DNA from 2 places in the Streptomyces sp. NPDC043685 genome. Region 2 is predicted to be linked to the other one. Evidence: predicted binding sites of a transcription regulator. Region 2 holds the regulator's gene; the other holds the start of a gene.
The links. The regulator HrcA, encoded in region 2, represses chaperone genes, less so after heat shock. The targets are predictions, from matches to a motif close to TTNGCACTCNGNNNNNCNGAGTGCNAA.
Positions count from the first base shown of each region.

Region 1: a site for HrcA is predicted at 1,539-1,565, ahead of groES (co-chaperone GroES). Genes of this name have one in related genera too.

Region 1 is NZ_JBWKCH010000001.1:319,723-323,100, forward strand. Features, by position in the region: gene AC0665_RS01645 (polysaccharide deacetylase family protein) at 1-749, shown strand, start outside; gene AC0665_RS01650 (polysaccharide deacetylase family protein) at 746-1,495, shown strand; gene groES (co-chaperone GroES) at 1,665-1,973, shown strand; gene groL (chaperonin GroEL) at 2,088-3,378, shown strand, end outside.
Region 2 is NZ_JBWKCH010000002.1:550,828-554,205, reverse strand. Features, by position in the region: gene AC0665_RS07220 (nitronate monooxygenase) at 1-331, opposite strand, end outside; gene dnaJ (molecular chaperone DnaJ) at 409-1,545, opposite strand; gene hrcA (heat-inducible transcriptional repressor HrcA) at 1,545-2,561, opposite strand; gene AC0665_RS07205 (MBL fold metallo-hydrolase) at 2,733-3,378, shown strand, end outside.

The DNA of each region.
Region 1 (3,378 bases), on a different contig from region 2:
CCTACGCCACCAAGCTGCGCGCCGCGCACGCCGCCCGTGTCGCCGCCGCGCGCCGCTTCGGCCTGCGCAAGGTGCCCCTCTCCGCCCCGCCGCCCCCGGCGCACAAGCCGAGGATCAGGACCCGCAAGGGCTTCGAGGTGGAGGACCACCGGGAGCTGGGCCTCCCGCCCGTCTTCACCCGGATCCCCACCCGGGACAAGGTCGTCTTCCTCACCATCGACGACGGCGCCGAGAAGGACCCCGCGTTCCTGCGGATGATGAGCGAGCTGGACGTCCCGTACACCGCCTTCCTCAGCGGTTACCTGGTCAAGGACGACACCCGGTACTTCCGGAAGATGCAGTCCCGGGGCGTGGTCCTGAACAACCACACGCTCTACCACCCCAACCTGCGGGGCATGTCGTACCAGGAGCAGAAGCGCGAGATCTGCGGCATGCAGCGCTACCTGGAGCGGCGGTTCGGCACCCGCCCGGTCCTCTTCCGCCCGCCCTACGGCAGCTACGACCGGGCGACCCTGCGCGCCGCCAAGACCTGCGGCATCGTGTACGCCCCGCTGTGGAACGAGGAGGTCTTCGCCGACCACTGGGAGTACCGCGAGGCGGACCGCAAGCTGCGCCCGGGCGACATCGTCCTCACGCACTTCCGGGGCCGCGACCAGTGGAAGGGCACGATGGCCGACATGGTCCGCCGCTTCCTGAACAACGTCACGGCCCAGGGGTACGCGGTCGGGCGGCTGGAGGACTACCTGTGAGGCGCCAGGCCGCCGCCGTGCTGTGCGCGGCCCTGCTGGCCGGCTGCGCCGGGGCGGCCGGGGAGCGGCAGGGCACCGCCGACGGCCGGGCCCAGGACCCGGCCCGCGCGGTGGGCGGCACACACCCGCTGCCGCCCGTCGTGGACCACGTCGCCACCCGCGACCCGGTCGTCTTCCTCACCTACGACGACGGCGCCGAACGCGACCCCCGCTTCGTGGGCCTGGTGCGCGCACGGAGGCTTCCGGTCAGCATGTTCCTCACCGACAGCGTCGTGGGCCCCGGCTACGGCCACTTCGCCCGGCTGCGCGCGGTCGGCGCCTCCCTCCAGAACCACACCCTCGACCACTCCGCCCTGCGCGGCCTGCCCTACGCCGGACAGCGCGCCGAGATCTGCGGCCAGCAGTACAAGCTGCGCGCCCGCTTCGGCATCACACCCCGCCTCTTCCGCCCGCCCTACGGCACCTACGACCGGGTGACCCTGCGCGCGGCCGCCGACTGCGGCATCACGGCCGTCGTCCTGTGGCGGGCGACCCTGAACGCCGAGGGCGAACTGACGTACGCCCGGGGCCGCTCCGGGCTGCGGGCCGGTGACATCGTCTCGGTGCCGTCGGGCGAGACGGCCTCCCCGACCCTGGCGCGGCGGACCGTGCGGCTGCTGCGCGAGATCGAGCGGAAGGGCCTGCGGGTGGGGCGGCTGGAGGACTACCTGGAGGGAACGCCCGGCCGACGCGCGGCCGGCAATTAGCAGTCCGCTTGACCGAGTGCTAATCGCAGTCATAGTCTCGGCTCTGGCACTCCCCCTAGGAGAGTGCCAACACAGCGACGGGCAGGTCCGGCACCCGCGACGACGGATCGACCTGGTCGCCACCTCAGACAGTTAACCCCGTGAGATCTCCGAAGGGGGAGGTCGGATCGTGACGACCACCAGCTCCAAGGTTGCCATCAAGCCGCTCGAGGACCGCATTGTGGTCCAGCCGCTCGACGCCGAGCAGACCACCGCCTCTGGCCTGGTCATCCCGGACACCGCCAAGGAGAAGCCCCAGGAGGGCGTCGTCCTGGCCGTGGGCCCGGGCCGCTTCGAGGACGGTAACCGTCTTCCGCTCGACGTCTCCGTCGGCGACGTCGTGCTCTACAGCAAGTACGGCGGCACCGAGGTGAAGTACAACGGCGAGGAGTACCTCGTCCTCTCGGCCCGCGACGTGCTCGCGATCGTCGAGAAGTGATTCACCCCAGCACCTTGCTTTGAACTGCGCCCCTGGCCCCCGCGATCGCTATTGAGCCGGGCGCCCGGGGCGCAGTGCCGTAACCCCTGATTCCGGAAGAGGGCTCACGCTCCCATGGCGAAGATCCTGAAGTTCGACGAGGACGCCCGTCGCGCCCTCGAGCGCGGCGTCAACAAGCTTGCCGACACGGTCAAGGTGACGATCGGCCCCAAGGGCCGCAACGTCGTCATCGACAAGAAGTTCGGCGCTCCCACCATCACCAACGACGGTGTGACCATCGCCCGTGAGGTCGAGGTCGAGGACCCGTACGAGAACCTCGGTGCCCAGCTGGTCAAGGAGGTGGCGACCAAGACCAACGACATCGCGGGTGACGGTACGACCACCGCGACCGTGCTCGCCCAGGCGCTCGTGCGCGAGGGCCTGAAGAACGTCGCCGCGGGTGCCTCCCCGGCCGCCCTGAAGAAGGGCATCGACGCGGCCGTCGCCGCGGTCTCCGAGGAGCTCCTCGCGACCGCCCGGCCGATCGACGAGAAGTCCGACATCGCCGCCGTCGCCGGTCTGTCCGCCCAGGACAGCCAGGTCGGCGAGCTCATCGCCGAGGCGATGGACAAGGTCGGCAAGGACGGTGTCATCACCGTCGAGGAGTCCAACACCTTCGGTCTGGAGCTCGACTTCACCGAGGGCATGGCCTTCGACAAGGGCTACCTGTCGCCGTACTTCGTGACGGACCAGGAGCGCATGGAAGCCGTCCTGGACGACCCCTACATCCTCATCACGCAGGGCAAGATCTCCGCCATCGCGGACCTGCTGCCGCTGCTGGAGAAGGTCATCCAGTCCAACGCCTCCAAGCCGCTGCTGATCATCGCCGAGGACGTCGAGGGCGAGGCCCTGTCGACCCTCGTCGTGAACAAGATCCGCGGCACGTTCAACGCCGTCGCCGTGAAGGCCCCCGGCTTCGGCGACCGCCGCAAGGCGATGCTGCAGGACCTTGCGATCCTCACCGGCGCCACGGTCGTCTCCGAGGAGGTCGGCCTCAAGCTCGACCAGGTCGGTCTGGACGTCCTCGGCTCCGCCCGCCGTGTCACCGTCACCAAGGACGACACCACGGTCGTCGACGGCGCCGGCAACAAGGACGACGTTCAGGGCCGCGTCGCCCAGATCAAGGCCGAGATCGAGACCACGGACTCCGACTGGGACCGCGAGAAGCTCCAGGAGCGCCTCGCGAAGCTGGCCGGCGGCGTGTGCGTCATCCGCGTGGGTGCCGCCACCGAGGTCGAGCTCAAGGAGCGCAAGCACCGTCTGGAGGACGCCATCTCCGCGACCCGCGCCGCGGTCGAGGAGGGCATCGTCTCCGGTGGTGGCTCCGCGCTGGTCCACGCCGTCAAGGTCCTGGAGGGCAACCTCG
Region 2 (3,378 bases):
AGCCGTCGTCGCGTCCGCTGTCCGGATCGCCGAGCTCGGTCTCGTACCAGGTGGCCTCGCCGGCCAGCTGGTGGGCGTAGACGTCGACGGCGGCGGGGTCGGGGTACTCGGGCTGCGGCATGAAGACGTTGACACCGAAGGGCCTGTTGGTGAGGCTCCGGATCTGCTTGATCTCCTGGTACATCCCGTCGGCGGTCTTGTACCCGGCGGCGAGGAAGCCGAGCCCGCCCGCCTCGCACACGGCGGCGGCGAGCTGCGGCACGGAGACGCCGCCCGCCATGGGGGCCTGCACGATCGGGTGGGGGAAGAGATCGGTCAGTGCGGAGGACATGACGGCATGTTGTCACGTCCTCCGGACTACTCCGAATCCGGCCTGCCGACTGGCATAGACCAGAAGCACGCCCGGTCTCAGCGCCCGTTGAAGGCGTCCTTCAAGCGCGAGAACAGCCCTTGCTGACCGGGCTGGAACTGCCCCGTGGGCCGTTCCTCGCCGCGGAGTTTGGAGAGCTCGCGCAGCAGGCGTTCCTGCTCGGGGTCGAGCTTGGTCGGGGTCTGGACCTCGACGTGGACGATGAGGTCGCCGCGTCCGCCGCCGCGCAGGTGTGTGACGCCCCGGCCGTGCAGCGGGATCGACTGGCCGGACTGGGTGCCCGGGCGGATGTCGACCTCCTCCATGCCGTCGAGCGTCTCCAGCGGCACCTTGGTGCCGAGGGCCGCCGCCGTCATGGGGAGCGTGACCGTGCAGTGCAGGTCGTCGCCGCGGCGCTGGAACTGCGCGTGGGGCAGTTCGTGGATCTCGACGTAGAGGTCACCGGCCGGACCGCCGCCGGGGCCGACCTCGCCCTCGCCGGCGAGCTGGATGCGCGTGCCGTTGTCCACACCGGCCGGGATCTTGACCGTGAGCGTGCGGCGGGACCGGACGCGGCCGTCGCCCGCGCACTCGGGGCACGGGGTGGGCACGACCGTGCCGAAGCCCTGGCACTGCGGGCAGGGGCGCGAGGTCATGACCTGGCCCAGGAAGGACCGGGTGACCTGCGAGACCTCACCGCGGCCGCGGCACATGTCACACGTCTGGGCGGAGGTGCCCGGGGCCGCGCCCTCGCCGTTGCAGGTGTTGCAGACGACGGCCGTGTCGACCTGGATGTCCTTGGTCGTACCGAAGGCGGCATCGTCGAGCTCGATCTCGATGCGGATCATGGCGTCCTGGCCGCGGCGGGTGCGCGAGCGCGGTCCGCGCTGCGACGCCGTGCCGAAGAAGGCGTCCATGATGTCCGAGAAGTTCCCGAAGCCGCCGGCTCCGAAGCCGCCCGCGCCAGCGCCGCCGGACTGCGAGAGCGGATCGCCGCCGAGGTCGTAGACCTGCTTCTTCTGCGGGTCCGACAGCACCTCGTAAGCGGCGTTGATCTCCTTGAACCGCTCCTGGGTCTTCGGATCGGGGTTGACGTCCGGGTGCAGCTCGCGAGCGAGCCGCCGGAAGGCCTTCTTGATCTCTTCCTGCGACGCGTCGCGGCGCACGCCGAGTACGGCGTAGTAGTCCGTGGCCACTACGACTCCGCCAGGATCTGTCCGACGTACCGTGCCACTGCGCGTACCGCTCCCATCGTTCCCGGGTAGTCCATGCGGGTCGGTCCGACCACGCCGAGCTTGGCGACTGCCTCGCCGCCCGAACCGTAGCCGACCGACACGACGGACGTGGAGTTGAGTCCTTCGTGGGCGTTCTCGTGACCGATCCGTACGGTCACGCCCGGATCCTTCGCCTCGCCGAGCAGCTTGAGGAGCACGACCTGCTCCTCCAGCGCCTCCAGCACGGGCCGGATCGTGAGGGGGAAGTCATGACCGAAGCGGGTCAGATTGGCGGTGCCGCCGATCATCAGCCGCTCCTCGTTCTCCTCGACGAGCGTCTCCAGGAGTGTGGAGAGCACCGTGGAGACCGTACCCCGGTCCTCGTGCTCGAACGCCTCCGGGAGATCCTCCACCAGACTCGGCACATCCGCGAAACGGCGGTTCGCCACGCGGCTGTTGAGGCGCGCGCGCAGATCCGCGAGCGAGGCCTCGCCGAAGGGCGCCGGGCAGTCCACCACCCGCTGCTCGACCCGCCCGGTGTCCGTGATCAGCACGAGCATCACCCGCGCGGGCGCCAGGGAGAGCAACTCCACGTGCCGCACGGTCGAGCGGGTCAGCGACGGGTACTGCACGACGGCGACCTGGCGTGTGAGCTGCGCGAGCAGCCGTACCGTGCGCGCCACGACGTCGTCGAGGTCGACGGCGCCTTCCAGGAAGTTCTGGATCGCGCGCCGCTCGGGCGCGGTCATCGGCTTGACGCCGGCGAGCTTGTCGACGAACAGCCGGTAGCCCTTGTCGGTGGGGATGCGCCCGGCGCTGGTGTGCGGCTGGGCGATGTACCCCTCGTCCTCCAGGGCCGCCATGTCGTTGCGCACGGTCGCCGGGGAGACGCCGAGGTTGTGCCGCTCGGTGAGGGCCTTGGAGCCGACCGGCTCCTCGGTGCCGACGTAGTCCTGGACGATGGCGCGCAGCACCTGGAGCCTGCGTTCACTGAGCATCGCGCACACCTCCAGAAGTCTTCGCCTGCTTGCCCGGCCGGTCCGGCCTGGCACTCTGCGCGTGCGAGTGCCAGCATTCCCCGGCCCAGTGTACGGCGGTGGGGTACTCCCCCGGCAAGGCTGGTCGTGCGGTGCCGTGCCCCGGACGGGGCGCACCGCTAGCGTCGCCGCATGACGGTGACTTGGGAAGACCTCGGATGGGAGCGCGTGGCCGCCGGAGTGGGGCGGTGCCGGCTGCCGGTGTGGGACTGCACGGCGGGCCTGGTCGCCGGGGAGGGCGCGGCCCTTCTGATCGACGCGGGGTCGAGTCTCGCGGAGGGCGCGAAGCTGCGTGCCCAGGCGCGATCGCTCACGGGGCGGCATGTGACACATCTCGCGCTGACCCATCCGCACTTCGATCATGTCTTCGGGGCGGCGGCGTTCCCGGACGCGGAGGTGTTCGGGGCGGTGGGTGTGGACGCGGTGCTGACGCGGGTGCGGGACCGGGAGGAGCTGCTCGCGGACGCGGTCCGCAACGGGCTGGCGGCGCCCACGGCCGAGGAGGCGGCGCGGCGGCTGGTCCCGCCCGGCCATCCGGTCTCCGGCGAGCGGACGCTCGACCTGGGCGGCGGCCGGCAGGTGCTGCTGGCGAACGTCGGGCCGGGGCACACCGCGCACGACCTGACGGTGCTGGTGCCCGGTGATCCGGAGGTGGTGTTCTGCGGCGATCTGGTCGAGGAGTCCGGCGAACCCCAGGCGGGTCCCGACGCGGTGCCGTCGCACTGGCCTGCCGCCCTCGACCGGCTGCTCGACCTGGGCGGCGAGGACGCGGTGTACG